Regions from separate parts of the Halobacillus sp. Cin3 genome, predicted to be linked through region 1. Evidence: predicted binding sites of a transcription regulator. Region 1 holds the regulator's gene; each other region holds the start of a gene.
The links. Region 1 encodes LexA, which represses DNA repair genes until DNA is damaged. Its sites were predicted from a motif close to CGAACATATGTTCG; they were not measured.
Positions count from the first base shown of each region.

Region 1 (2,272 bases):
GACGAGAGCTGCCAATCAGAACAATGCGGATATTTATGTATCCGTCCACTACAATGCTTTTGATGGGTCCTTTGGAGGGGCAGATCCAAATGGAATCGAACTTTACGTCTACCCCGGATATTTGAACCGGCCCGCCGGACGACTTGCCTCATCACTTGCGAAATACTTACGCCAGGGCACCGATCAAAACTTCAGAGGGATTAAAGAAGCAAACTTCCACGTTTTACGTGAAACGGATATGCCGGCGGTATTAACAGAGAATGGCTATATGGATAACAAGCGGGAAGCTTTATTGATGATTGACGAACGCTTTCAAAAAGAAGTCGCAGAGGAGCACGCCCGGGGAATCTTAGAATACTTTGGAGTTCCGTTTAAGGGCGGAATCGATTATCTTTCTCTTGGAGATACCGGCGCAGAAGTGAAGGAGATGCAGGAGAACTTATTGAAGCTTGGTTATACGATGAATGGTTACGGAGCCGACGGCAGTTTCGGACCTGCCACAGAAGCTGCTGTTAAAGCCTTTCAAAACGATAATAATTTGGAAGTGGACGGTTTTTATGGGCCGAAAACGAAAGCGGCAGTGCAGATAGCTTTAGATAACCTGAACAAAGGAGAAGAGGAAATGGAGAAATTAGCAGTTGTTATAAACTCTTTTGCAGACTTCCCGGCCGTTGAGGCACTGGTCATCCGGAAAAATGCTTTAATCGCGCTCAGAGCTGTGGCGGAAAAACGTCAGGTAGCAGAACAGATCATTGTAGCTGGCGGTGGCACAGACGGGCTCAAAGGGAGTAACTTTATTGATTTGACAGGAAAAACACGTTATGAGACTTCCCAAAACATTAAAAATTATTTAGCTAAGTAAAGCGACTGTAAAACATTCCAGTGTACTTTCCATCCATTCCTGCATATAATAAAGGAAATAGAACAAATGTTCGCGGGAGGGATTACCCATTGGAAACGGTTTTTAAGCAGTCCGTTAAAAACAAGCAGGTCATTGATATCATCTATTTGTCCGAAGGCAGGCATTGGTCGCAGCGTTCTGTTAGAGTGATTCAAAATCAACCTGATGCCATCCTTGCCTACTGCCTGCAAAAGAGGGACGTCCGCACGTTTTTGAAGAAAAATATTTATTCAGCTGATTTTCAACGGCGGGGTAATGGAGCACGTGCGGGAGCTTCATAATTATAAGATAATTATTTTCAACACACGTAAAAACCGGCGGGGACCCTCCCGCCGGTTTTTACGTGTGTTTTAATGAACGGTCCGATATAAGCCGACAACCCGGCCGAGAATGGATACGTCATTTAAGATGATCGGTTCCATCGTGGCATTTTCAGGCTGGAGTCGGATATGATTCTTCTCCTTGAAGAATCGTTTGACAGTAGCCTCTTCCTCTTCGGTCATAGCCACAACTATATCCCCGTTCTGGGCGGTCTGCTGCTGTCTGACAATGACCATGTCCCCGTCAAGAATGCCGGCCTCAATCATACTTTCCCCCTGAACGATAAGGACGAACGTATTATCTTCCGATCCTGCAAGCGTATCCGGGAGGGGAACATATTCTTCAATGTTCTCTACTGCCGTAATCGGTGAACCGGCCGTAACTTTACCGATGACAGGGGCATATGTGGCTTCCCCGCGAGGGATACTGTGGTCTTCTTCCAGCTCAATCACTTCAATAGCCCTTGGTTTCGTCGGATCCCTGCGGATATATCCCTTTTTCTCAAGACGGGATAAATGACCGTGGACGGTGGAACTGGAGGCCAGCCCCACAGACTGACCGATCTCCCTTACAGATGGGGGATACCCTTTTAGTAGAACCTGTTCTTTTATGAAATCTAGTATTTCCTGCTGCCGCTTTGAAAGTTTGCTCATAGATTAGCACCTCGTACATAGGATTATAGTAACCACATTGTACCATGCCATCCTCAAAAATACAAACAAGCGTTCGAAAAAAGTCGTTGACAAGAACATACATTCGTCTATAATGAGAATTAGAAAACGCGAACAGAGGTTCTTAGGAACGTTCGTTCTTAAATGGAGGGTTAATTATGTTTAATAAACTATCAAAACTGGACTACACTTATATCGTTTTGTTTATTGTTAGTTTTGCTATTCTCTATTATTCTATGGTTACAAGCGGATAAACCTTGAAAACCAGTAGAAGCGGGGACATACATCATGAGAGTAATCCTATATTGTCGCGTAAGTACGGAAAAGGAAGCCCAGGTCAGCTCCTTGAAAAGACAGAAGGCAGAACTGTATGCCATGG
Region 1 covers NZ_CAMZMV010000001.1:711,419-713,690, forward strand. Annotated here, with positions in the region: gene QMA39_RS03855 (N-acetylmuramoyl-L-alanine amidase) at 1-862, shown strand, start outside; gene QMA39_RS03860 (hypothetical protein) at 952-1,182, shown strand; gene lexA (transcriptional repressor LexA) at 1,252-1,875, opposite strand; gene QMA39_RS03870 (recombinase family protein) at 2,182-2,272, shown strand, end outside.

Region 2 (2,272 bases), 400 kb from region 1:
TTGAAAGCTGGTGGATACTTTAGTTTCATCCGGATTCGTCAACGTGCGGAAAGGGTTTTTCCCATATTTCTCCGTGAGTGTATCAATGGTTTTATACAGCTTTTCCTTACCGGCATACTGCTCATAATTGAATAGATCAAGCTGCTGGGTGACCTCGGATTTTTCTGCGAGGTCACCGGCGGTTACACCGAGAAGCCGGACAGGGTCCTGATTCCAGTGCTGGTCAAAAAGCTGGATGCTGTGTTGGAACAGTTCATCGGGTTTACTGATGAATTCCTGGAGCTGGCGGCTCCTCGTCACCGTTTTCCTGTCATGATACCGGATCATGAGCTGCACGTTCCTGGCGAGGACCTTTTTCCCGTTCATCCTCGCAGCAACCTTATTGGAAAGACGGCGCAGGACGGTTTGGATTTCATCCTCGTCCGTCGTGTCATGAGGAAGCGTCGTGGAAGTGCCGATACTTTTGAAATCATGCACAGCTTCAGGGTCCACCGGTCTGTCGTCCAATCCGTTGGCTCTGTTCTGCAGGCGCTCTCCATTTATACCGAGGATTCTTTTCAGTTCTATGACGGAATGCGAAGCAAGTCCGCCGATCGTTTCGATCCCAATTTTTCTTAACTTCTCTGCTGTTTTTGATCCCACGCCGTGCATGTCTTCAATCGGAAGCTTCCAGAGCGTATGTTCGAGATCTCTTTTCCTTAAAATGGTTATCCCCATGGGTTTTTTCATATCGGAAGCCATTTTCGCCAGAAATTTATTGGGAGCAATCCCGATACTGCATGGAAGGTCAAGCTCTTCGGCTATCCGCTGCTGAATGCGTTCTGCAATTTCAGGAGGAGAACCTTGGTCGGAACACTCGGTAATGTCCATGTAGCCTTCATCAATGGATACAGGCTGCACGAGAGAGGTCACATCGGCAAGAATTTTAAACATCTCTTTGGATGCTGTGCGATAGCGTTCAAAATTCGGCCGCATCACCATCAGGTCCGGACAGAGCCTTCTGGCTTCTCCAAGCGGCATGGTCGTTTTCACTCCGTATTTTCTTGCTTCATAGCTGCTCGTCACGATAATCCCGCGGCGTTCTTCCGGATTTCCGGCAATAGCTAAAGGCTTCCCTTTTAAGCTGGGATCAAAGGCAGCTTCCACTGAAGCATAGAAGCTGTTCATATCCACATGAAAAATGACCCGCCCTTTTTTTGGATACCACTTTGAAGCCATACGTCTTTCCTCCATTAGAACATTTGTTCTTTTATTATAGCATAGACCACGGGATGTATGGAGCGGACTGCTCGCAGAGGACACGCTGCATCATTCAACTGAAAAAACGGCCGAAATAAAAACCCGTACGGTGGTTGTGGATCACCGTACGGGTTTTGTACCGGGGAAGGAACTCTTCCTCTTCGTTATGATGCTGCTTCTTCAGCAATAGCTGTAATAAATTCGGCAATTTTTTCAAGTTCAGCTACAGGGATGCGCTCATTGGTCGTATGGATTTCTTCGTAACCGACGCTCAAGTTTACCGTCGGAACTCCGTGGCCGGCAATCACGTTGGCATCACTGCCGCCGCCGCTGCGGAGCAGTTCGCTTTCCCGGCCGATTCGTTTGGCTGCCGAGCGGGCCACTTCGACCACTTCGTCACCAGCCTCCTGCTTATAGCCCGGGTACATGACCTGGATATCCAAGTCCACTTCTCCACCCATTTCTTCTGCTGTTTCATAAAATGCCTGTTTCATTTTTTCGACCTGCTCTTCCATTTTCGCAGGGTCGAGCGAGCGGGCTTCAGCGAGAATTTCGGCATGATCGCACACGATGTTCGTTTTCTGACCACCTTCAAAGCGACCGATATTCGCTGTCGTTTCCTCATCAATACGTCCCAGAGGCATTTTTGCGATGGCGCGTGACGCCAGCGTGATAGCTGAAACCCCTTTTTCAGGAGCTACACCGGCATGAGCCGTTCTGCCTTTGACGACAGCATTGATTTTCGCCTGTGTCGGAGCAGCCACGACGATATTTCCAACCTGCCCGTCACTGTCAATCGCATAGCCGTATTTCGCTTTCAAGAGGGAACTGTCCAGAGCTTTCGCACCGACAAGGCCGCTCTCTTCTCCGACTGTAATAACGAATTGAATATCTCCATGCTCTACGCTTTGTTCTTTCAGAGAACGGATGGCCTCAAGGATCGCAGCAATCCCTGCTTTGTCATCCGCACCGAGAATCGTCGTTCCGTCCGTGACGACATACCCGTCCTCAATGGAAGGTTTCACGCCGTTCC
Region 2 covers NZ_CAMZMV010000001.1:1,116,193-1,118,464, forward strand. Annotated here, with positions in the region: gene QMA39_RS06010 (DNA polymerase IV) at 1-1,218, opposite strand, end outside; gene QMA39_RS06015 (M20/M25/M40 family metallo-hydrolase) at 1,404-2,272, opposite strand, start outside.
Region 2: a site for LexA is predicted at 1,235-1,248, ahead of QMA39_RS06010 (DNA polymerase IV). Genes of this name have one in related genera too.

Region 3 (2,272 bases), on a different contig from region 1:
ATCGGGAACCACAGATACGGACAGCTGGATGATCGGTTTCAGTCCGCAATTCGTTACGGGTGTATGGATCGGCTACGATGAAGGGGGACGCCCTTTGGAAACGTTCAATGATCACCGATATGCCAAGTCCATCTGGGCGGATACAATGGAGGACATTCACGAAACTCTCCCTTCAGCGGCTTTCGTGCCTCCACCAGGTGTGAAGGGGGTATACATTGACCCTGATACCGGATACCTTGCCGGCCCTGACTGCCCTCAGGAACGGCTCGTCTTTATGGAAAAGGCAGACATACCGAAGAAAGTGTGCGGAGGCAGTGAAGAAAAGGATATCAATGATGAATTCGAGGACGACCCATGGTTCAAAGATGTCGTGGACTGGTTCTTCTAACCAAAAAAACGGCTGACCTTCAGCCGCCAATAGAAATAATGCACGGAGAAAGTTCTTGTGGTCCAGTGATGCTTATACACAAGGAAACGTGTTCTATCCCTATGTTTTTGCAGTATCAACAGGGCTGATCTTCTGTTAAACAGAAGGTCAGCCCTGTTTTCAACTCACCATTATGGGAAGGTCACGAGAAGCGTTCGGTGGTGACGCCTGCGGGACCAGCGCGAGCCGAAGATCCACTTGGGCAGGTGGTTTTCCTGCCCAAGTTAGCTGAGGCCGTGCCCGCGGCAAGCATCCACCGATAAGCGGAACGTGACCGTTAACACCACACACTCCTTACTTCAAAGAATAACGTAGCCTGACCCATAACCACGTTCATCCATAAAAAGGAATGGTCGGAGCTGGAACGATAATAAAAAAGGACAGAGAAAACGACCGGTCACAAGCCGGTCGTTTTCTCTGTCCTAGTCAAACATGTACAATCCATGTATTACTTAATATATTACCCCGTCAAAGGTTCGTCAATACGAATCACAGAGATCTGTCCGTATTTTATGAACATTCCGGTAAATCAGGCTCAGGCGATCGTTAAATCAATGATATCCTCCAGGGGAAAGCGGACCTGTTCCTTCGTTTCCCAGTGGATCCCTTTGACAACTCTTTCCCACCGGCTTACCTCCTGGACCTTCAGCAGACATTCTTCATAATCAAATCCATTATGGACCCTCAGACGGACGGTTAAATCATCCTTCACCGCCCTCTGCAGCAAAAAGTCGATTTCCACCGCCTTCTGTTCATCAATGATGCCCTTCTCCACGCGCTGATCCTCTTTCCACAGCTTTTTCACCATCTCCACATGTTCCGGCAGCATCAAAGACGTCCACTTAATGGTTCCTCGATCCCGATTACGATTATCCATCATGCCCCTCCTCAATCACGAACATTTGTTCTTATTCTATCATAAAAAAGGACAGCGTAAACTGGAAGTTACAGGAGAAGTGAAAAAAAGATCCCATTCACCAGAATGCCGGAAAAAACGAGGCATAAAAAAAGCCGCCGGTTGTCCCGACAGGCTTTTTTCTTATGAAACGCCTAACGCAGCCTTCAATTCCTGAGCCGTATTTTCCCAGAGCTCCGGTTTGAATTCACGAAGGTATTCTCCGAGAATTTTTCTGCTCTTTTCATCCACGTGCTCGACGACAAAGCGCCCTTTTAACGATTTGTCCATATGATTCACGTGCTCCGGCATCAGCTTATACCCTCGCTTGATGGAACGATCGACGATGATTTCACTGGCAGCCACTCCGTAGTAGCAGGGATTCCCTCCGCGGTAATCCACCGTCACCCAGGCAATCCAGTAATGAAGGCCATTGGCCACTACGTCTTTATCTGTGATGAATTTGATCCGCTTCTCCACTTTACTGCGGGCATGAAGCGCCCCCATATCCACATAAGCTTCTTCTTCATTGGGATCGACGATGACCGGGGTCATGTTTTCAAGACTGATGGAGCCGACCCCGTAGCCGCCGTGCCCGTCTGTCGCGTCATCTTTAATGATCGTAAATTGATTTTTCTTCTTATCACTGCTGTCACTATTTTTCTTAAACTGATCGAATTCTTTCATGATTCAGCGAACCTCCTTTACAAGCCCGTACGTTTTGCTCCTATTTTAACATAGAACCACCGGGATGGTGGAGTGAAAGGGCAGCGGTCACTCCTCCTTATTGGTCAAACGTTTGTTCAAGACCTGGTATTCTTCCCTCAGCATAGAGAAGACAACCGTATCCTGAAACCTCTTTCCATCAAAATCCGTCTGACGGAGTGTCCCTTCCTCCTGGAACCCATATCGTTCAAGAAGTTTCCTCGACCCTTGATTTTCTGCAAATA
Region 3 covers NZ_CAMZMV010000003.1:377,616-379,887, reverse strand. Annotated here, with positions in the region: gene QMA39_RS12540 (PBP1A family penicillin-binding protein) at 1-388, shown strand, start outside; gene QMA39_RS12535 (YolD-like family protein) at 963-1,304, opposite strand; gene QMA39_RS12530 (YwhD family protein) at 1,467-2,009, opposite strand; gene QMA39_RS12525 (GNAT family N-acetyltransferase) at 2,097-2,272, opposite strand, start outside.
Region 3: a site for LexA is predicted at 1,323-1,336, ahead of QMA39_RS12535 (YolD-like family protein). Genes of this name have one in related genera too.